One region of the Pseudoduganella sp. GW821-FHT05F09 genome, then DNA from elsewhere that is predicted to be linked to it. Evidence: riboswitches for the same ligand, from Rfam matches in the RefSeq annotation. Region 1 holds a riboswitch; each other region holds the start of a gene.

The links. A riboswitch is a leader RNA that binds a small molecule or an ion and turns the genes downstream of it on or off. The one in region 1 is predicted to bind cobalamin.
Region 2: it holds a riboswitch for cobalamin, as region 1 does, so the genes downstream of both, AC07S4_RS03705 (TonB-dependent receptor) here and AC07S4_RS30205 (TonB-dependent receptor domain-containing protein) in region 1, are expected to answer to the same signal.
Region 3: it holds a riboswitch for cobalamin, as region 1 does, so the genes downstream of both, AC07S4_RS17950 (cobaltochelatase subunit CobN) here and AC07S4_RS30205 (TonB-dependent receptor domain-containing protein) in region 1, are expected to answer to the same signal.

Annotation. Positions count from the first base shown of each region.
Region 1 is NZ_JBWKSD010000018.1:10,787-18,051, reverse strand. It holds gene cobT (nicotinate-nucleotide--dimethylbenzimidazole phosphoribosyltransferase) at 1-868, shown strand, start outside; gene AC07S4_RS30215 (adenosylcobinamide-GDP ribazoletransferase) at 881-1,663, shown strand; gene AC07S4_RS30210 (histidine phosphatase family protein) at 1,666-2,247, shown strand; cobalamin riboswitch at 2,253-2,481, shown strand; gene AC07S4_RS30205 (TonB-dependent receptor domain-containing protein) at 2,548-4,410, shown strand; gene AC07S4_RS30200 (FecCD family ABC transporter permease) at 4,427-5,449, shown strand; gene AC07S4_RS30195 (ABC transporter ATP-binding protein) at 5,446-6,219, shown strand; gene cobO (cob(I)yrinic acid a,c-diamide adenosyltransferase) at 6,216-6,836, shown strand; gene AC07S4_RS30185 (cobyrinic acid a,c-diamide synthase CobB) at 6,830-7,265, shown strand, end outside.
Region 2 is NZ_JBWKSD010000001.1:878,916-886,180, forward strand. It holds gene AC07S4_RS03690 (MFS transporter) at 1-1,202, opposite strand, end outside; gene AC07S4_RS03695 (hypothetical protein) at 1,377-1,538, opposite strand; gene AC07S4_RS03700 (hypothetical protein) at 1,706-3,412, shown strand; cobalamin riboswitch at 3,407-3,623, shown strand; gene AC07S4_RS03705 (TonB-dependent receptor) at 3,700-5,697, shown strand; gene AC07S4_RS03710 (serine hydrolase domain-containing protein) at 5,702-7,265, opposite strand, start outside.
Region 3 is NZ_JBWKSD010000005.1:252,072-259,336, reverse strand. It holds gene AC07S4_RS17975 (L-dopachrome tautomerase-related protein) at 1-444, opposite strand, end outside; gene AC07S4_RS17970 (VOC family protein) at 640-1,449, shown strand; gene AC07S4_RS17965 (iron-containing alcohol dehydrogenase) at 1,475-2,632, shown strand; gene AC07S4_RS17960 (DCC1-like thiol-disulfide oxidoreductase family protein) at 2,640-3,056, opposite strand; gene AC07S4_RS17955 (hypothetical protein) at 3,028-4,635, opposite strand; cobalamin riboswitch at 4,757-4,974, shown strand; gene AC07S4_RS17950 (cobaltochelatase subunit CobN) at 5,043-7,265, shown strand, end outside.

The DNA of each region.
Region 1 (7,265 bases):
GGCCATCCTGGTTTTCGCGGGCGATCACGGCGTGGTGGCGGAAGGCGTGTCGGCCTATCCGCAGGACGTTACCTGGCAGATGGTGGAGAACTTCCTGGCCGAGGGCGCGGCGATCAATGTGTTTGCAAAACAGATGGGCTGCGCACTGCACGTGGTGGACGCGGGCGTGAACCATGACTTCGGCCCGCGCGGCGGCCTGCACGACCGCAAGGTGGCGCACGGCACGCGCAACTTTGCGCAGGAGCCGGCCATGACGGCGGAGCAGTGCGCCGCCGCGCTGGAGCACGGCAAGGCGCTCGCTGCCAGCGTGACGGGCAATGTGCTGGGCTTCGGCGAAATGGGCATAGGGAACACCACTGCGGCCGCAGCGCTGATGCACAGGCTGACCGGCATCCCTGCGGCGCAATGCGTGGGCGCGGGCACGGGCTTGTCCGCCGGCGGCGTGCTGCACAAGCAGCGCGTGATTGAAGCGGCGGCTGAAAAGCATGCCGGCGCCACCGCGCCGCTGGAAGCGCTGGCGGCGTTCGGCGGCTTCGAGATCGCCATGATGGCGGGCGCCATGCTGAAGGCGGCCGAGCTGCGCAAGGTGCTGCTGATCGACGGCTTCATCGTCACCAGCGCGCTGCTGGTTGCGGCGCGCCTACAGCCGGCCATTCTCGATTACTGCGTGTTTGCGCACTGCTCGGACGAAAGCGGCCATAAGCTGATGCTGGAGAACCTGGGCGCGCGCCCGTTGCTGAACCTGGGCCTGCGCCTGGGCGAGGGCACCGGCAGCGCGCTGGCCCTGCCGCTGCTGCAGGCGGCGGTGAATTTCGTGAACCAGATGGCGACCTTTGAGTCGGCCCAGGTCAGCGAGAAGTCAGAGTAAATCCAGGCCGCCATGCATCAGCTCCGCCTGTTCTTTATAGCGCTGCAGTTCTTCACGCGCCTGCCCATTCCGCGCTGGGTGGGCTTCGAACCGTCCTGGCTGCACCATGCGTCGCGCTACTTCCCGCTGGTGGGACTGGTAGTGGCGGCTATCGCGGCGGCGGTGTACGCGGCGGCGGCGTGGCTCTTCCCGGCGCCGGTGGCGGTGCTGCTGGCGACGGCGGCGGGCATCTATGCCACCGGCGCCTTCCATGAGGACGGCTTTGCCGATATGTGCGACGGCTTTGGCGGCGGCATGACGCCCGGGCGCGTGCTCGAGATCATGAAGGACTCGTGCATCGGCGCTTATGGCGCGATCGGCACCATCTGCCTGCTGGCGGTGAAGTGCACGGCGCTGGCCATGCTGCCGCCCGCCGTGGCCGTGGCCGCGCTGTTCCTGGCGCATCCGCTTTCCCGGCTGGCCGCCACTTCGCTGATCTGGCGAATGGAATACGCGCGCGCCGAGGGCAAGGCCAAGCCCATGGCGCAGGAAATGAACGGCGCCGAATTCGGCATTGCGTGCGCCTGCGCCGCATTGCCTGCAGCGCTCATCGGCTGTATGGGATGGCTGCCCTGGATTTCCATCGGCGCGGCGACGCTGGCGGCGCTGGCCGCCGCCGTCTGGCTGGGCCGCAAATTCAAGCGCCGCATCGGCGGCTATACGGGCGACTGTCTGGGCGCGGTGCAGCAGCTGGCCGAGGTGCTGATCTATCTGTGCGTGCTGGCCGGGCTGGGCCACGGCGCATGGCAGGCGTAGGCATGCGCCTGATCCTGGTGCGCCATCCGCTGCCGCTGGTGGCGCCGGGCGTCTGCTACGGGAGCAGCGACCTGCCCGCAGCGCAGGACGATATCCAGCGCGTGCACGCCGCGCTGCTGGGCAGCGCCAGCATCCCTCCCGGTACGCCTGTCTACGCCAGTCCCTTGCAGCGCTGCGCCGTGCTGGCCGGCCGCCTTGGCGTCCACACGCTGGACGCGCGCCTGGCGGAAATGGATTTCGGCGGCTGGGAGCTGCGCAGCTGGGACGACATTCCGCGCGCCGAGATCGATGCATGGGCGGCGGACCTGGCGAACTACCGTCCCGGCGGCGGCGAAAGCGTGCTGCAGGTGGCGGCGCGCGTGGCGGCGTTCCGGGCGGAGCTGCTGGACCGGAGCAAGCAAGAACACGATCACGGGCACCGGCGCGCCGCCATCATCTGCCACGCCGGCACCATCCGCCTGCTGATGGCGCTCGAAGCCGGCCTAAAAGCCGGCCTCCCTCTCGAGGAAATCGCGCTGCGGGCCGCCGCCGCGCCGCACAAAATCGCCTACGGCGAAACTGTCATTTTGGAAGCTGTCGCCTGAAGCCGATATAATGGCGGCGTTTTGGTGCCCGCGCGCATGTCCATGCGCGCAGTTAAACGGGAAACACGACGCCGCTCCCCACAAGGAAAACGGCCAACGTGTGCTGCCCCCGCAACGGTAAACAAGTGTCGCCCACAGCGACAAGCTGCCTCCTTAAGACCACTGTGCTTTGCATGGGAAGGTGAGGCAGTTCAACTTGCGAGCCCGGATACCGGCCAAAGCAGGTGGATGCGCTGCGCGCATCTGTTCAATCCAGCCCACGGGGAAGTAGGCTGGTTGCATACTATACAAAGAAATAATATGAGCTCTCCTGTAATCCGGCACGCGGCCGCCACGTCGCTTGCGCTGGCTATTCCTATGGCGTTGTGCACGCCTTCCTACGCCCAGACCACCGCTTCCGACAGCGTCATCGTCACCGCCACCCGTTCGCCGCAGCTGCAGCGCGACGTGCTGAGCGACATCGTCACCCTGGGCGCGGAAGACATCGCGCGCTCCGGCGCCGGCTCCATCACCGACCTGCTGCAGCGCCAGCGCGGCATCGAGATCTCCCGCAACGGCGGCCCCGGCACCAACTCCAGCGTGTTCCTGCGCGGCGCCAACGCCAACCAGACCGTGGTGCTGGTGGACGGCGTGCGCATCGGCTCCCTGTCGTCCGGCACCGCCAGCTGGTCCGGTATTCCGCTGCAGGCGATCGACCGCATTGAAATCGTCTACGGTCCCATGAGCTCCCTGTACGGCGCCGACGCCATTGGCGGCGTCATACAGATCTTTACGAAAAAGGGCGCTGGCCCGCAGACCGTGTCGGCCTCGCTCGGCGCCGGCAGCGACAAGACCCGCAAATTCGACGCCAGCATCTTCGGCGCCACCGAGGGCGACAACAGCTTCAGCTACGCGCTCAGCGCCGGCAAGGAAAAGTCGGACGGCTTCTCCGCCACCAAGCCTGGCAGCACCAGCTACAACGCCGACGACGACGGCTACGACCGCGTGAGCACCTCCGGCCAGTTCGGCTTCCAGGTCGCCAAGGGCCATGGCCTGGGCCTGGTGTTCCTGAACAGCCGCACCGACGGCCAGTTCGACAGCGGCGCCAGCCGCTACGACACGCGCAGCCAGACCAAGCTAGCCAACATCGGCGTATTCAGCAAGAACCAGCTGTCGGCCAACTGGCACAGCACCGTGCAGCTGGCCAAGGCCGAGGACACCTCGGTCTCCGACACCGGCGTGGCCAGCGCCTACAGCCGCATCGAAAGCAAGCAGACCGACGCCACCTGGCAGAATGATTTCCGCATCGGCGAAGACACCCTGCAAGTGCTGTTCGGCCACCGCGAAGAAGAAGTGGTGTCCGGCACCACGCCTGCGCTGGGCAAGGTCCGCAAGACCGATTCCTACGCCGGCGCCTACAGCCTGAAGCGCGGCGCGCACCTGGCCACCTTCGGCCTGCGCGCGGACGACAGCTCGCAGTACGGCACCAAGACCACCGGTTCGGCCGGCTACGGCTACCGCTTCAGCAGCGCGCTGCGCGCCAGCGCCAGCTACGCCACCAGCTTCCGCGCGCCGACCTTCAATGAGCTGTACTACCCCGGCTTCGGCTACGAGAACAACAAGCCCGAGCAAGGCCGAAACGCCGAAGCCGGCCTGCAGTACGACGACGGCGTGACCGGATTCGGCGCCAGCATCTACCGCAACAAGCTGACCGACATGCTGGTGACCACCACCCCGTGCCCGGACCCGGCACGCAAGGGCAGCTGCGCCTACAACGTCAACCACGCCATGCTGGAAGGCGTGTCGCTGAGCGCCAGCCGCCGCCTGGGCGCGTTCACCGTGGCCGGCAACGCCGACTGGCAGGACCCGAAAGACGAGACCACCGGCAAATCGCTGGCGCGCCGCGCGAAAAAACACGGCAACGCCAGCGTAGAATACGCCAGCGGCGCAGTGGCCGCCGGCGCCGAGCTGCAAGTGTCCGGCAGCCGTTTCGACGACGCGGCCAACGCCCGCCGCCTGGGCGGCTACAGCCTGCTGAACCTGTACGCCACCTGGCAGTTCGCGCGCGACTGGTCCGTGCTGGCGCGCTGGAACAACGTCACCGACAAGAACTACGAAGTGGCGCGCAACTACGCTACACCGGGCGCCAAGTTCTTTGCCGCTGTGCGTTACGGCATTAAATAAAGGTACAAAAAGGCACATGCATCCACACTCCCGCAACCTGCGCACGCGAGCAGCCGCCATCACCGGCGCGCTGCTGCTGTTCGTCATCGCCAGCCTGCTGTTTTCCGGCGTGACCGGCTCGGTGCACATTCCGCTGTCCGACATTCCCGGCGCGCTGGGCGAGCTGTGGGGCGGCCAGGCCAACAGCCTGGCCGCCACCCTGCTCGACCTGCGCGGCAGCCGCGCGCTGACGGCTTTTGTCACCGGCGCGGCGCTGTCCCTGGCGGGCGTGATGATGCAGGCCTTGCTGCGCAATCCGCTGGCCGACCCCTACGTGCTGGGCATTTCGTCCGGCGCGGCGGTGGGCGCGCTGGCGGCCATGCTGTTCATGTGCGCGGCCTGGGTAGTGGATGCGGCGGCCTTCGGCGGCGCCGTGGCGGTGTCCATGATGCTGTACTTCCTGGCGCGGCGCGACATGCGCAGCGGCGCGGCGGCGGAAGGCGGCACCGCCCTGCTGCTGCTGACGGGCGTGATCCTGACGGCGGCCTGCACGGCGCTGATTACGCTGATGCTGTCGATCGCCCCCGAAAGCCGCCTGCGCACCATGGTGTTCTGGCTGATCGGCGACCTGGCCGGCGCGCCGATGCGCTGGATACCCTGGATCGTGCTGGCCGGCGGCACGCTGTTCGCACTGCGCAGCGCGCGCGCCATCAATGTGATGGCGCTGCACGCCGAGGCGGCTGTGACGCTGGGTGTCAACGTGGGCGCGCTGCGCAAAGGGCTGTTCTTCGTATCGGCCCTGCTGACCGCCAGCGCGGTCACCAATGCCGGCAGCGTGGGCTTTGTGGGCCTGATCGTGCCGCACGCCTGCCGCTTCGCCTTCGGCCCCGACCATCGCGTGCTGATCCCGGCCGCGATGCTGACCGGCGGCGGCTACCTGGTGCTGGCCGATACCCTGGCCCGCACCCTGTTCGCGCCGCTGCAGCTGCCGGTGGGCGTGGTGACCGCGCTGATCGGCACGCCGGTCTTCCTGTACCAACTTCACAGGCTGCAAAAATGATCGCCACCCATCAACTGACACTGCGCATAGGCGCGCGCATGCTGGTCGACCGGCTGAACTGGCAGGTGCGCGACGGCGAATGCTGGAGCGTGATCGGCCGCAACGGCGCCGGGAAAAGCACCCTGCTGCGCACGCTGGCGGGCCTGATCCCGGCCACCGAAGGCAGCGTCTCCATCCAGGGCCGCAGCCTGCCGGACTGGCCGCTGGCCGGGCTGGCGCGCGAACGCGCCTTCCTTGCGCAGTCGCGCAACGACGCCTTTGCCTACAGCGTGATTGAAACCGTGCTGTCGGCGCGCCACCCCTACCACGGCGACCGCTACTGGGAAAACACCGGCGACCACCGCCTGGCCATGGACGCGCTGGCGGCCATGGAAGTGGCGGAGCTGGCGGAGCGCAATGTGCGCACGCTGTCCGGCGGCGAGCGCCAGCGCGTGGCGATTGCCGCCATGCTGGCGCAGGACACGCCGCTGCTGCTGCTGGACGAACCGGCCAACGCGCTGGACCTGGCGCACCAGGTCAGCGTGATGCGCCTGCTGTCCCAGCTGTGCCGCGAACAACATAAAACCGTGGTGATGGTCGGCCATGACCTGACGCTGGCGCACAGCGTCTCCACCCACGCCCTGCTGCTGATGGGCGACGGCCGCTGGCTGGCCGGGCCGGTGGCGGACGTGATGCAGCCGGACATACTGAGCGACTACCTGGGCCACCCGATCGACGTGATCCGGCACGGCCAGCGCCACATCTTCATACCGAAAGAAGCAATCGCATGAGCGAACATAACGATATCGACGCACTGAACGAGCGCCACCGCGTCCGCATGGAGCGCAAGAAGGCCATCATCGACGCCAAGATCGCGGCGGCGGACAAGCAGATCGGCATCATCATCGTCAACACCGGCAACGGCAAGGGCAAGAGCTCGTCCGGCTTCGGCATGGCGGTGCGCGCCATGGGCCATGGCATGAAGGTGGGCGTGGTGCAATTCATCAAGGGCGCGATGCAAACCGGCGAGGAGATGTTCCTGCGCCGCTTCCCGGAGGAAGTGAGCTTCCACTCCATGGGCGAGGGATATACCTGGGAAACCCAGAACCGCGAGCGCGACATCGAAAAGGCGGAGCAGGCGTGGGAACAGGCCAAGTGCTTCCTGGCCGATCCCGCAGTGGGCCTGGTGGTGCTCGATGAGCTGAACATCGCGCTCAAGTACCGCTACCTGGACGTGAACACCGTGATCGCCGACCTGCTGGAACGGCCGGCCATGCAGCACGTCGTCATTACCGGCCGCGGCGCGCCGCAGGAACTGATCGACGTGGCGGACACCGTGACCGAGATGAACGTGGTGAAGCACGCCTTCAAGGCCGGCATAGGCGCGCAGGCGGGCACGGAATGGTAACGTCTTCGCACATCAACGCGGCCGTGGTGCTGGTGGCCGCCGTGGCCTCCGGCCAGGGCAAGACCACCGCCACGGCGGCGCTGGCGCGCAAGCTGACCAGGATGGGCCGCACCGTGCGCGTGTTCAAATGCGGGCCGGACTTCATCGACCCCATGCTGCTGGAGCGCGCCAGCGGCGCGCCCGTGAAATCGCTGGACTTGTGGATAGTGGGCCGCGAAGCGTGCCGCGCGCAGCTGGCGCAGGCGGCGCTGGAGGCGGACGTGATCCTGATCGAAGGCGTCATGGGCTTGTACGACGGCTCGCCGTCGTCGGCCGACCTGGCGCGCGAGTTCGGCGTGCCGGTGATGGCGGTGATCGACGCCGGCTCCATGGCGCAGACCGCCGGCGCGCTGGTGCACGGCTTGCGCGACTATGGGCCGGTGGACATGG
Region 2 (7,265 bases), on a different contig from region 1:
CGGTTGTTTTTCCATTCGGAGTAGTCGGCCACGTCGGCGATCATGGCCCACAGCAGCGGGATGGTGATGCCGTAGAAGAAGCCGTGCAGGGTCTGGGAGATGAACACCAGGCCGATGGAGCTGGGCGCGTAGAAGTAGAAGGCCAGCATGAACAGCGTGGAGACCAGCAGCGCCGCGCCGAACACGTCGCGCTTGCCGTAGCGGTCGGCCAGCGGCTTGGAGAAGCCGATGCCGATGATCATCATCAGGATGCCGGCGGCGTTGAACAGGCTGAAGCCGGAGGTGGCGGCGTCTTCCGGCCATTGGAACTTGGTCAGGCCGACGCTGGTCAGCACGGAATTGAGGCCGTGGATGAAGCTGTTGAAGCCCACGTCCTGCAGGAAGGCGGCCAGCGCGGCTTCGTTCAGATAGGTCTTGAAGTAGAAGATGTACATGCCGCCCTTGAGGGCCAGCGTGATGAAGACCAGGATGGTGAGCACCAGCATGACCACCCACGGACGGTTGCCCAGCAGGTCGGCGATGTCCTGCTTGATGCTGGAGCGCTGCTCGGCGGTGGGCACGATGCGCTCGGTGGTGGTGAAGAAGGTGACGAGGAAGCAGATGGTGCCGGCCACGGCGAAGATGATCATGGTGTTCTGGAAGCCTTGCACCTTGTCGCCGCCGCCCAGGATGAGCACCAGCGGCAGCAGCAGCACCTGGATGATGAACTGCGCCACCATCACCGCCACGAAGCGGTAGGCCGACAGGCTGTTGCGCTGTTCCATGCTGCCGGTGAGCACGCCGCTCAGGGCGGAGTAGGGCAGGTTGTTGGCCGAGTAGATCAGCATCAGCAGCACATAGGTCAGCGTGGCGTAGATGAACTTGCCTTGCGGGCCGAGATCGGGGACGCTGAAGGCGAGGATGGCGACCAGGCCGAAGGGCACCGAGGTCCACAGTATCCATGGGCGGAACTTGCCCCAGCGGGTGACGGTGCGGTCCGCGATCAGGCCCATGATGGGGTTGAAGCAGGCGCCGACCAGGCCGCCGACGAAGATGATGGTGGCGGCGGCGTTGGGCGCTATCTTGGCTACGTCCGTGTAGAAGAAGGCGATGAAGGTCAGCAGGGTCTGGAAGATCAGGTTGGCGGCCAGGTCGCCCAGGCTATAGCCGATTTTCTCCACGGTCCCCAGCTTGGCGGCGGAGCTGTCTGCGGTGCTTGTCATGTCGTCTCATTTATCGTTATCAGTGCGCAATTCGAAATGAATAGCGCAACCATTTTGCGATGGTGACTGATTTAGCACCGGGCGTCAACTGTACCGGCGATGAGATTTGCAGGGGAAGGGCTGCCGCGCGCAGAACGCGCGCGGCGGATGCTGCTGAGGCGGGCGGTTTGCCGCTTAGAACGGTGGGTAGCGGCCTTCGACGAACGGCGAGCCGATGTGCTCGACGATCTTGCGCAGCTTGGCTTTCAGGATGCGCGTCCAGCGGCGCACGTCCGAAGGCGACGGGCTGTTGGTTGCTTGGGTCACGCCATATGGGCTGTAGGACGAGAAATTCATGCTGTTTCTCCTGCTGTTGGATTTCGATGTGTCCAGAATACTGCGCTGCAACATATAAATCCAATTGCAATTTTCGATGCCTGATATTCGTAATGTGAATGTGATGCTGAAACCGCCATTATGCTAAATTGATTACATTGCATAAAAATTAAATCGCGGAGGCGGCCATGCGGACGAGGCAAGGGAATTCCTGGCGCTGGGCCATGCTGATGCTGGGCGTGCTGTATGCCGCCGCGGTGCTCTACGTTTTGCCCTTCGCCACCAATGACGGGCCGGTGCATATGAGCTTCGGCCATCTGCTGGCCGGGGCGCCGGACGCCGGGGGCTTGCAGGCGCAGCACTACCAGCGCAATGGCGCCCTCCATCCCAATCTGGCCGTGTATGGGCTGATTGTGCTGCTGCTGAAGGCGGTGGCGCCGGAGGTGGCGGAGGCAGTGGTGCAGCTTGCCTGCCTGCTGGGGCCAGTGGCCGGCATGGCGGCGCTGCTGCGGCAGTTCCGGCGGCGCCAGGTGTGGGTGGCGCTGTTTGCTTTTCCGCTCGGGCTGCACCAGCTGTTCTTCCTGGGGCTGTACAACTACTGCCTGTCGGTGACGGGCTTCCTGTTGAGCATGGCTGCGCTGCTGTGGATGCAGAAGCGGGCCGGAGCCTGGCGCGCGGCGGCGCCTGTGGCGGCGCTGTACTTCAGCTATTTTTCGCACGCATCGGGCTTCCTGGCCGCCATGCTGGTGCTGGGCGTGCTGACGATGGTGTCCTGCGCGGCGGCCTGGCGCATGGGCGGGCCGGTGCAGGCTTTGCTGGCGCATGCACGGCATGCGGCGGTGCTGCTGTCGCCGCTGCCGCTGGTGTTGCTGTCCTTGGACACGGCGCCCGGCGCGGCGGTCACGTTCGGGGCGCCGCTGGGGGAGCGGCTGAAGAGTTTTGCCATCCTGTCGCCGCTGAACCTGCAGCACACGCCGGCGGACCGCTACCTTGCTCCCGCGCTGGCCGCCGCCATACTCGCCAGCGTGCTGTTGCTCGCCCTTCGTTGCGCGCTGGCGTTAGGAAGCCGGCGCGCCGATGTCCGCAGCTGGGCGGCGTTGCTGCTGTTTGCATCGTTGCTGGCCTTGGCCCTGGCCTTCCCGGACACCATGGGCGGCGGCTGGACCCATTACCGCCGCATGCAGATGTTTCCCTATTTCGCTGGCCTGCTGTGCATGGCCTGCCTGCCTTTGCCTGCCGGCGTGCGGCGCGCGCTGGCGGCGCTGGCAGTCGTGGTGTCGCTGGCGCTGATGGCGGGCGGCACCTGGCGCCAGCACCGTATCAAGCAGCAGCTGGCGCCGCTGGCCGACGTGGAACAGCTGGTGCCGCCGCATTGCACGGTGCTGCCGCTGGTGCTGGACGACGGCGGCGCCTGGGCCGACGGCATGGCCCTGCCGCCCAAATACCGTCCGTTCTTCCAGGCCGCTAGCCGGCTCGAACTGCGCGGCGACCGCGTTGCGCTGTTCAACTATCTGGCGCGGCTAAAAGTCTATCCGGTGCAGTTCGTGCCGGGACAGGACACGCAGGCGCTGCTGTTCCATTGGCGCCCGCAGCAGGAGGGCACGGACGTGGCGCGCATCGACATTGCGGGATACGAGCAGGCCAGCGGCCAGGCAGTGGACTACGTGCTGCAATGGGGCGCGCTGGCGTCGGCGCCGCCGTCCTTGCAGGCGGAGGTGGCGCGCGCCACGGCCGGCTACACGCCGGTCTACGCCACGCCGGACGGCAGGGTGAGACTGCTTCGGCGCCAGCCGCCTGCCGCCGCTGCCCATGCGTCCCATGCGGCCAATGCAGCCAACCCCGTGCCGCGCAGCCGCTGCACCGCACTGGACTCGCGCCGCTTGCCAAACGTATAATGCGCCCGCTCTGGTGCCCGCGCGCGAAATCTCGCCCGCAGTTAAACGGGAAACACAGGCTGCGCAAGCGGCCGGGTGTGCTGCCCCCGCAACGGTTAGCAAGCGCCGTCTTTGACGGCAGGCTGTCTCTTTACGCCACTGTGCTTCGGCATGGGAAGGCAAGACAGTCACGCTTGGGAGCCCGGATACCGGCCAGGGCAGGTGGAAGCGTCCGCGCATGCGGCGCTTTCTTACGCAGTCGCGCCTACGGGGAAGTGGGGAGGATTGCCGTTCCGTAGGATTATTCCATGTCAGATTTGCCAATCGAAGGCCCGGTTGCGACCGTGCAGGTGCAAGCCCATTACAACAACAGCGTCGGCACCTCGGACGCTGCCAGCCAGGGCGTCGTCACCGCCGCGCTGATCGCCAACCGTCCCGCGCTGCGCCCCGGCGAACTGCTCGAATTCGTGCCCGGCGTGATCGTCACCCAGCACAGCGGCGACGGCAAGGCCAACCAGTACTTCCTGCGCGGCTTCAACCTCGACCACGGCACCGACTTCGCCACCTATGTCGACGGCATGCCCGTCAACATGCGCACCCACGCGCATGGCCAGGGCTATACCGACCTGAATTTCCTGATCCCCGAACTGGTGGACCGCATCAGCTACAAAAAGGGCACCTACTATGCCGACGAAGGCGACTTCGCTTCCGCCGGCGCTGCCCGCATGGCCCTGGCCAACAAGCTGAAAGACGGCACGGCCACGCTGACCGCCGGCGAAGGCCGGTACCTGCGCGGCCTGGTGGCCGGCTCCACGCCGCTGGGGCGCGGCAACTTGCTGTACGCGCTGGAGCTGGCGCACAACAACGGTCCGTGGCAAGTGCCCGAATCGTTCCGCAAACAGGCCGGCGTGCTGCGCTACAGCGCCGGCCCCAAGGAAGACCAGTACAGCGTCACCGCCATGGCCTACAAGGGCGCGTGGCACGCCAGCAGCCAGATTCCGCAGCGCGCCGTGGACAGCGGCGAACTCGATCCCTATGGCACGCTGGACCCCAGCGACGGCGGCGTCACCTCCCGCTACAGCCTGTCCTTCGGCATGAACAAGCGCAGCGCGGACAGCCAGTTCCAGGCCAGCGCCTACGCCGTGCGCTCCGACCTTACGCTGTACAACAACTTCACCTACTTCCTCGACGACCCGGTCAACGGGGACCAATCGCGCCAGACCGAACGCCGCAAGATGCTGGGCTTCGACGTGTCGCAAACCTGGTTCGGCAAGCTGGGCGGGCGGGACATGAGCAACCGCATCGGCCTGCAGGCGCGCCACGACGACATTGCGCCGCTGGCCCTGTACAGCACCGTGCGCCAGCAGATCCTGCGCACCATCACCGAATCGGCGGTGAAGGAGGGCAGCGCCGGGCTGTGGTTCGACAACACCGTGCAATGGACTCCCTGGCTGCGCACCGTGGCCGGCGCGCGCTACGACAGCTACCGTTTCGACGTGGCCAGCGACATCGCCGAAAACTCCGGCAAGGTCAACGCGCACATCGCCTCGCCCAAGCTGGCGGTGGTGCTCGGCCCGTGGAAGCAGACCGAGTTCTTCCTGAACGCAGGTTCCGGCTTCCACAGCAACGACGCGCGCGGCACCACCGTGCACCTGACGCCGAAAGAGCGCGAGCCTGCGGAGCCGGTTACGCCGCTGGTGCGCACGCGCGGCTCTGAAATTGGCCTGCGCACCGAGCTGGCGCCCGGCCTGCAAAGCTCGCTGGCCCTGTGGCGTTTGCGCTCGGCCTCCGAGCTGGTGTTCTCGGGCGATGCGGGCGACACCAGCGCCAGCCGGGGCAGCAAGCGTTCCGGCGTGGAGCTGAACAACCACTACATCGCCAGCAACTGGCTGCTGTTCGACCTGGACCTGGCCTATTCGCGCGCCCGCTACACCGAGCGCGACGAGGCCGGCGACTACATTCCTGGCGCGGTGGGCAAGGTGGCCTCGTTCGGCGCCACCATCACCGAACTCGGTCCATGGTCCGGCGCTTTCCAGATGCGCTACTTCGGCCCGCGTCCGCTGATCGAGGACAACAGCAAGCGTTCCGCCTCCAGCGCCATCGCCTACCTGCGCACCGGCTACCGCATCGACCGCCGCTGGCAGCTGTCGCTGGACGTATTCAACCTGTTCGGCCGCAAGATCAACGATATCGACTACTACTACGCTTCGCGCCTGCCCGGCGAAGCGGCGGAAGGCGTGGCCGACATGCACTACCATCCCGCCGAGCCGCGCGCCTACCGCCTCACGCTGCGCGCAACGTTCTGACGCTTCAAGCCCACAAGCGCAATCCGATCAGACCGTGCCAGCCCAGGTAGACAGCGGTGGCGGAATGGAGCAGCGCGTGCAGGCTGGCGAACCAGTACGCGCAGCGGTTGATTGCGGCGCTCCGCCAGCGCAGCACAGACCACAATCCGGCGAGTGCGGCGATGCCATAGGCGGCGCTGGCGATCATGACCGTCACTGTGAGCGGCGATATCAGGCCCAATTCGCTTTCTTGTGGCTTCATGACTGGGAGGATGAATACAGACACGGCTAGCAGCAGTGTGGCGGCCAGTGGCCACGCCCGCACCTGCGTGGCCGGGCCTGCCGGAATCTTTCGAAGCAGGCGGCGAGGTATCCATACAAGTGCGAATAGCACTGAAACGGCCGACGTCAGCAATAACAGGCAGCCCCCGGTTGCCAAGCCGTATATATGGAAGGCTGAAACTCGCGCATAGGTTTTGTCGCCTATTTGTACGGTCTCGCCCGCTAACGGATCTGTGCCGCGTTTCACAACCGGCAAGCCGCTGCCGGGTTCAATGACGCTTCCGTTTGGGCCGGGCAGCAGAAGGTCACTGTCCCTGCGTAGCAGGTAGGAGCGTGCCAGCCCGTTTTGCTTATAGGCCAGGTGGATGGCAGCGAACGGCATTGCAAACCGGGCCATTTCCATACGCGGGTTGATGTGGATATAGTTGCCGTCCACCGTTTGCCACAGCTGATCAAGCCGCTGAGGTGCCGAAGATGGTGGCTGCATGCCTTCATCCATTATCGAGCCGAGTATGGCGCGGCCTATTTCGGCCAGCGCGCCTGAGTCATTCTTGTTGATCATTGCCACATAGCCGATACCTGATTCCGGCTGATACCAGAACTGGGACGAGGCGCCTTCTATGCTGCCGCTGTGGCCGGTGAAGCGATATCCCCTATATCCCATGGCAAGCGTGCCTAGCCCGGACAGCGCGGTTGGCAGGCCTTCCATGTGCGTGATGGCACTTGCGGAAAATAGTCGCTGCCCCTTGGCTGTGCCGCGGTCCATAAACATCTTCATCAGCTTGCCCATGTCTGCGGCAGATACGTTGGTGGAGCCGTCCGGGCGGTACAAGATGTGCAGGTAGGGCTGCACCTTGCCGTCCGGCGCATACAAAGTTGCGCCATGCTGCCGGTAGCCAGCATCCGCGAAATAGCTTGCGGAATTCATGCCGAGAGGCAGAAAAATGTTGTCCGCGACGAAGCGCTCGAATGGCTGGCCGCTGATTTTTTGCACCACATAGCCCGCCACGGCCGCGCCTGAATTGCTGTAGGACATGCGCGTGCCCGGCACCCAGCGCGATTTGCGGGAGTCTGGATGAAAGGCAAGCGTTTGCAGTAGTGGCGCCTCGGCACGGTTGTCATAGGCGTATTCGGCGTAGTGGATATCGTCCCAGCCGGTAGTGTGTTCAAGCAAATGCCGAATGCGCACCGGCGCCACACTTTCCCAGGGATTTTCGAATGCTATTTCGGGCGCCACCGAGCGCACCGTGGTGTCGAGATTCAGCCGGCCGCTTTCCACCAGCCGCATGACGGCCAGCGCGGTGAAC
Region 3 (7,265 bases), on a different contig from region 1:
GAAGTCGTGGCGGTACACCAGCTTGCGCGTGTTGATGTCGAAGGCCAGCAGCTTGGCGGGCTGCGGGCGCTCCATCCAGTTGCCGTGGTCGATCACCCACAGCCTGTCCTTGCCGTCGATCAGAATGCCGTGCGGCGTATTCAGCACGTCCGGACCGGAGCCCGGCGCGGCGTTCCAGCTCGCATCCGGGAAGGGCTTGTAGCTGTTCTTGCCGGTCACTTCCACTAGCTGCACCGGGCCGCGCCGCATGCCGTGGATGCTGGCGAATACCCGTCCGTCGCGGGACGCGGTGACGTTGCCCGGCGTGATATCGAGTTCGGCCACGATCTCGACCTGGCCTACGGCCGGCACGCCGGCTTTGGCCTGCTGCACCGGTTCGCCCTGCGTGGTGCAGGCCGACAGCGCCAGTGCCGCCCAGAGGGCGTGGAAAGCATGTTTGCGCATTTGCATACTCCTTTGAATGAGGTTGTTGGGTGCAGGCAGATTAGCAAGCGCAAAGGCAGGGCAGGGGTTAAGAGTTGTCTATCGTGGTGGCGGCCGCGCGGCGCCGCTTTACCAAAATTTACCGCTCTTAACTGGTGCGCCATATGCCTGCTCGCTACAGTGGACACGTTCAATTCAATTTGGGAGAGCTAAACCATGTCTATCGATAATCCAGGCCGCCGCGAGCTGATGCTCGCCGCCGGCGCGGCCGCCGTCACGGCCTTCGTTCCAGCCGCAGTCCAGGCGGCGCCGGTCTCCGCAAGACGCGGCGCGCTCGGCGCCCGGCTGCAGGGCGTGCAGCATTTCGGCGTGACCGTGCAAAACATGGACCGCGCCTTCGCGTTCTACACGGAAGTACTGGGCGGCACCGAGATCATGCGCGACGGTGACTTCCAGGGCGACGTCATTCACAACACGCTGCTGCTGACCGAGGAACTGGACGCAGCGCAGCGCCACGTCAACCCGCGCACCGTCGGCATCCCCGATCTGCGCAGTGGCGCGCAGCGCCTGGACGTGCGCTTCATCCAGTTCGACAACGTGGTGATCGAGCTGCTGCAGTACCGCGACAGCAGCCAGCCGCAAGGCAGCGGCGCCAGCTTCGCGCCGCCCACCGAGAAAACCAGTCCGGCCTATCCGCGCTCCATGCATATCTGCTTCTACATCCGCGAGGATGTCGACTTCAACGAGTTCGTGCGCGACCTGGAAACCGAATCGGCCAAGCGCGGCATGAGCAATGTGCGGGCCAACCGCATCGTTTCCTCGCACAGCGAGCAGGAACGCCTGAAGGCCCCGCTCAACACCATGACCAACCGCATCACCAGCGGCAAGTCCGACGGCTGGACGCTGATCTATGCGAAGGGACCGGAAGGCGAGCAGCTGGAGTTCGTGCAGGTGCGCGGCCAGGCCAAGCGCGTCTTCGGCGACGCCATCGAAACGCGGCGCCGCATGCTGGCCGCCGCGCAGTAAACTTTTTTGTATTGAGAATAGCTAGATGAACAATTTTGATCTGCACAATCCCACCCGCATCGTGTTCGGCGCGAACACCATCAGCCGCCTCGACGAACTGGTGCCCGCCAGCGCCCGCGTGCTAATACTGTACGGCGGCGAAAGCGCGCGCCGCAACGGCACGCTGGCCGAAGTGCGGGCCGCCCTCGGCCAGCGCGACGTGCGCGAGTTCGGCGGCATCGAACCCAACCCCAGCTACGAAACGCTGATGCGCGCCGTTGAACAGATACGCCTGGAAGGCCTGGACTTCCTGCTGGCGGTGGGCGGCGGCTCGGTCATCGACGGCACCAAGTTCGTGGCGGCGGCGGTGGGCTACAAGGGCGATCCGTGGGAAATCATGGAAACGCACGGCGCCACGGTGCGCCGCGCCATGGCCTTCGGCTCGGTGCTGACCTTGCCGGCCACGGGCTCGGAGATGAACAGCGGCTCCGTCGTGTCCAAAAAATCGACCAAGGCCAAGCTGGTCTTTTCCAGCCCCCACGTGTTCCCGCGCTTCTCGGTGCTGGACCCAAGCAAGACCTTCAGCCTGCCGCTTACCCAGGTGGCGAACGGCGTGGTGGACGCCTTCACCCACGTCATGGAACAGTACATGACCTATCCGGCCGACGCCCGCGTGCAGGACCGCTTTGCCGAAGGGCTGCTGCAAACCCTGGCCGAGATCGGCCCGCAGGTGCTGGCCGAGCCGTCCAACTACGACGCGCGCGCCAATCTGATGTGGGCGGCCACCATGGCCCTTAACGGCCTGATCGCGGCCGGCGTGCCGGAGGACTGGTCCACGCACATGATAGGCCACGAGCTGACCGCGCTGCATGGCATCGACCATGCGCGCACGCTGGCCATCGTGCTGCCCGCGAATATGCAGGTGCGCCGCGAAGCCAAGCGCGCCAAGCTGCTGCAGTACGCCGAACGCGTGTGGCATATCACCGAAGGCGGCGAGGAGCAGCGCATCGACGCGGCCATTGCCCGCACCCGCGCCTTCTTTGAAAGCCTGGGCGTGCCGACGCGGCTGCGCGACTACGATATCGGCGCCCGCCATATCGACACGGTGATAGGCCAGCTGGAAGCGCATGGCATGACGGCCCTGGGCGAACGCCAGGACGTGACGCTGGAGACAAGCCGCCGCATACTCGAAGCGGGCTTGTAGCAGGGGGTTATCCCGGCGGCGGCGGCAGCTTCTTGCGCCCCATCAGCCTGAGCGTGAGGTTGCGCCCGCAGCGCAGCACCGGGTACAGCACGCGGGACAGGGTGCGCGAGCGGAACACGGCGCTGTTGATGCGGTTGAACGCGCCGGACTCCGTACTCAGCAGCGCAAGCATATGCACGCACTCGGCGCCGAAGTAGATGCGTCCTCCGTACAGCGCGGCCATGCCCTGGTTCAGGTCATAGCCGCCTTGCTGCAGCATGCCGGCGAGTACCGGCCGGGCGCGCGCATCCACCAGGTGCACCGGACCGGCGGACTCGCGCAGTTTGAGCACCTGCACATAGCTGGAGCAGAACGGGCATTCGCCGTCGTACACGATCACCAGGCCGCCGGGATACTCAGCCTGCAAGGTCGATGCGATATTCATTGTGATAGACCTTTCGCTTCAGGGCGCCGCTGTCCGGGTCGAGACAGACTGATTCGACCACCAGACGATACGCATCCACGCCGCGCATGTCCACGCCCGCAAACGCTTGCTCGACCGACGGCGCGCTCCAGAAATGGTGGGGGTAGAGCTGCCTGGACCAGCGCCCGTCCGGCCCCGCCTTGCCGATTACCTGGCGGTGGTAGCCCCGGATAAAGGCCGACAGCGCCGCGCCGTTCCAGCCCGCGCCTGCGGCCGGCGCCGCACTGCTGAAATCGCAGCGGTAGGACAGTCTCCGCACGGCGGAGGACAAGGTGCCGCCGTTGGTGGCCGTGGGCAGGTAGTTCCCCGGAGGCAGGCCGAAACTCATGTGCGCAATTGGATAGGAGTAGAAGCCGAATGCGGTCGACGGTACCCGCGCCGTGCCGCCGTCCTTTTTCACCACTTCAAAATACGCTTCATTGACGGCCAGGCTGTCATACCATCCCAGCCTGGCGACATGGGCGAATAGCGGCGACAGCGCAATGGCGAGCGCGCCCGCCGCGCCCGTGCGCCAGTTGAACGCGCTGCGCGGCAGCTGCGACGCTGCGGCGATGATGGACAGGTTCACCATGAACCAGGTCCAGAAATTCGCCCCGGCCAGTATGAAAATCCCGAGGTGCATCAGGTCGAACAAGGTGAACAGGACCAGCAGCAAGCGCCGGTTGGCAAACACCAGTATGGCCGACAGCTGGATCAGGAAAACGCCCACCGCGAACGGCCGTCCCACTACCTGCAGCAAGCCGGACACCGCGCTGGTGAGCGCGGTCCAGTCGCCCCACAGCAGCTGCTTGTTGTGCAGCGCGATGTGATAGATGTTGCGGTTCTCGTTGTTGAGCACCCAGTCCAGCACGCCGCCATCCAGGCCGCCCTTGGCCAGGGAGGAATAAAAGTAGTTCGCCGCCTGCATGGCAATCGCGATGAACAGGATGGCCCAGTAGGGCGCCGCGCCGGCAAGGTGCTTGCCGCCCTCCGGCCACGCGCGCTTGGCCAGCTCCAGCGCAAGCACGGACACGGCCAGGTAGGCCGGCAGCTGTATCAGTGGATAGACATCGAGCAGCGTCTCGTAGGGAAAGCCGGTGATATAGCCCGCCGCATGCTTGACCCAGTAGGCATAGAAGCCGCAATACAGCAGCCAGGCCGGGCGCCGCATGGCCAGCAGTGCCGCCAGCCCGGCGCTCAGCCAGGCGGCGGACAGCATGAACTGGCTCCAGCCATTGAAATCATGCGCAACTGCCGGGACCGAAGGGTAGAGCAGGACGCTGTAAAGACCGCAGGAAATGGCCAGGCCGCGCATCAGCGTGCGCAGTGGCCGGGGCGCCGCCCCGTAGCCTATGCCGGACGCCGCGATGCAGGCCGCCAGCACGGCGCCCAGTGCAGGCAGTGTGACGGAAGGGTAATTGCGCAGCAGGCGCTCGGCCAGCCAGTAGCCCTGGAACAGGGCCGCAGAAAACACGGCCACCGCCAGCAGGGCGGGCCAGTTTGCGGCCGGTTCAATCTCCGCCCCGGACGGGGCGATGGGGCTGCAAGTGGATGGTTCCATGGCCTTCCTTTTCCGTGCGGTGCAAAAACCTTAATGCGCGCTGCGGCGTCCGTCCAGCGCAACGAATGGGTTTCATGACGCCGCTCAAATTTGTTCAATCCAGGCGCCGGGTACGGTAGAATCGCGGCATTACGTGAATGGTGCCCTCCCGCTTGTCGGCTGGAGGGTGAAACGGGAAGCCGGTGACGCGCGCGATTTTCATTGCGAGCCAGTCCGGCGCAGCCCCCGCTGCTGTAAGCCTGACGACTTTGACCGAACGCCACTGTGCATTGCACGGGAAGGCAGGGCCAGGGAAGGATGAAGGCCAGCCAGAAGACCGGCCAGTCACGAAGATTGTGCAAAAACCCGGGGTGTGGTTTTGCCTGTTTTCCTGCGCGCCTGGCGCGCAGTCACTGCTAAAGTTCAAATTGGGCACTTCCATACTCCTGCGGCTAGCCGCAGCGCTGTTGTGCGCCTGCGCTTGTGCGCACGCGCCTGCGGCCAATCTGTTCGCCATCGTCACCGAGCGCGCCGCGCCGGCCGCCATCGAGGCCGCGCACCGCCATCTGGCCAGCCATCCCGGCGACCGCATCGTGCTGCGCACGCCGGCCCAGTGGATGGCCGCCAGCGAGCGTGACGCCGGCCTGTGGATCAAACAGGCCGACAGCGTGCTGGCCGTGTCGCTGTTCGGCGACCCGGCGCGCCGCCTCAAGGACGCCTTGCCGCGCAATGTACGCGCGCAGACCGCCGTGCTGGCCTTCAACGGCGAAGCGAGCCTGAGCCTGATGAGCCGCGACGGGCGCGCCGGCATGCAGGCCTTTTCGCCGGACACGCTGCGCGAACTGTCCTCCGAAGCGCCGTCGCCTGCTGCCCTGAAAGCTGCGCAGGCCGACCCCGCCGCGAGCCGCTGGCTGGCGGCGCGCCAGGTCTGGCAGGCGGGCGGCGTGGACAATACGGCGGCGCTGTTTGCGCACCTGCTCAATCCGGCCATGAAGCTTGCTGATCCGCTGCCTGAGCCAACGCTGCGCGTGCGCGTGGGCCAGCGCGAGCTGACTGACGCGCAGGCCTGGGGCAAGGGCGCGCAGCTTGGACTGAAGCCGCAGCCCACCGTGGTGGTGCTGGACCTGTCGAATATGGACAGCATGGTTCCCGCCGCCGTGTGCCGGCAGATCGAACAGCGCGGCCAGCCCTGCGTGCAGGTGCTCACGCGCTGGGGCGGCGCCTCGCGCGAGGCGCTGGAGCGCCTGCCCGAGCTGGTGGTGCCGGCCCAGCCGGCGGCGCTGGTGGTGCTGCAGGACTTCGTGGTGGGTGCGGCCGAAGGGCGCGAAGCGGTTACCGAAGCGTTCAAGCGGCTCAATGTGCCGGTCTTCAAGGCCATCCGCCTGTCCGACCGCAGCGCCGTGCAATGGCGCTTGTCGCCGGACGGCCTGCCGCCGGACTCGGTGCAGTACCGCGTGGCGCTGCCGGAGCTGCAGGGCATAGGCCAGCCCATTGTGGTGGCGGCGCTGGGCCAGCCGCAGCGCGACAAGCAGACCGGCATTGAAAACCGTCCGCCGGTGGTGCTGGCCGACGAAGCCGGGCGCCTCGGCGCGCGCGTGAGCCGCTGGCTGGCGCTGCGCGTAAAGGCCAACCGCGACAAGCGCGTGGCGCTGATCTATTACAACCACCCGCCGGGCCGCCAGAACATCGGCGCGGACAATCTGGACGTGCCGGCCTCGCTGTTCGACATGCTCAACGCGATGAAGGCGGCGGGCTACAGCACCGGCCCGCTGCCGGAATCGCCGCAGGCGCTGCTGGACATGATCATGGCGCACGGCGTGAACCTGCCGGAGGACCGCGCCGCGCTGCGTGAGCTGAGCGGCACGGTGAACAGCGTGAGCGCGGCCGACTATGGCCGCTGGTTCGCCACGCTGCCGCCGCGCGTGCAGGGCGAAATGACCAGCGGGCTGCTGGGCCGCCTGCACGCCGACGTGCTGGAGGCCGAAGCGAACGGCGAACGCGCGCTGGGCCGCAAGCAGGCCGAGGTCATCATCAAGGAACTGCAGCACCTGGTGGAAGGCGCGGACCATCCGCAGCGCGAAGCGGCCATCGCAGGCCTGGCCGAACTGCTGGAGGGCTACCACGCCTGCCTGGAGCTGGCCGGCGCGAAGGATGGCAAGGCAGCCAAGGGCGGCAAGTCCGGCAAGGCCGGCTGCGGCGCGCTGGCGCCGCTCAGCAAGCGCCTGTCCGGCTACGGCATCGAAGGCCTGAAAGGCTGGGGCGCGGCGCCCGGAAAAATCATGGTCGACAGCGGCAAGCTGCTGGTGCCCGGCCTGGTGTTCGGCAATGTCTTCATCGGCCCGCAGCCGCCGCGCGGCTGGGAAGTGGACGAGGAACTGCTGCACGCGAACACCAGCATCACGCCGCCGCACCAGTACCTGGGCTTCTACCACTGGGTGCGCGACCGCTTCAAGGCGGACGCGCTGGTGCATGTCGGCCGCCACTCCACCTACGAATTCCTGCCCGGTAAAGCGGTCGGCCTGAGCTCCGACGACTACCCCAGCCTGATCGCGGGCGACCTGCCCGGCATCTACCCCTACATTGTGGACGGCGTGGGCGAAGGCACGCAGGCCAAGCGCCGAGGCCTGGCCGTCATCGTCGACCACTTGACG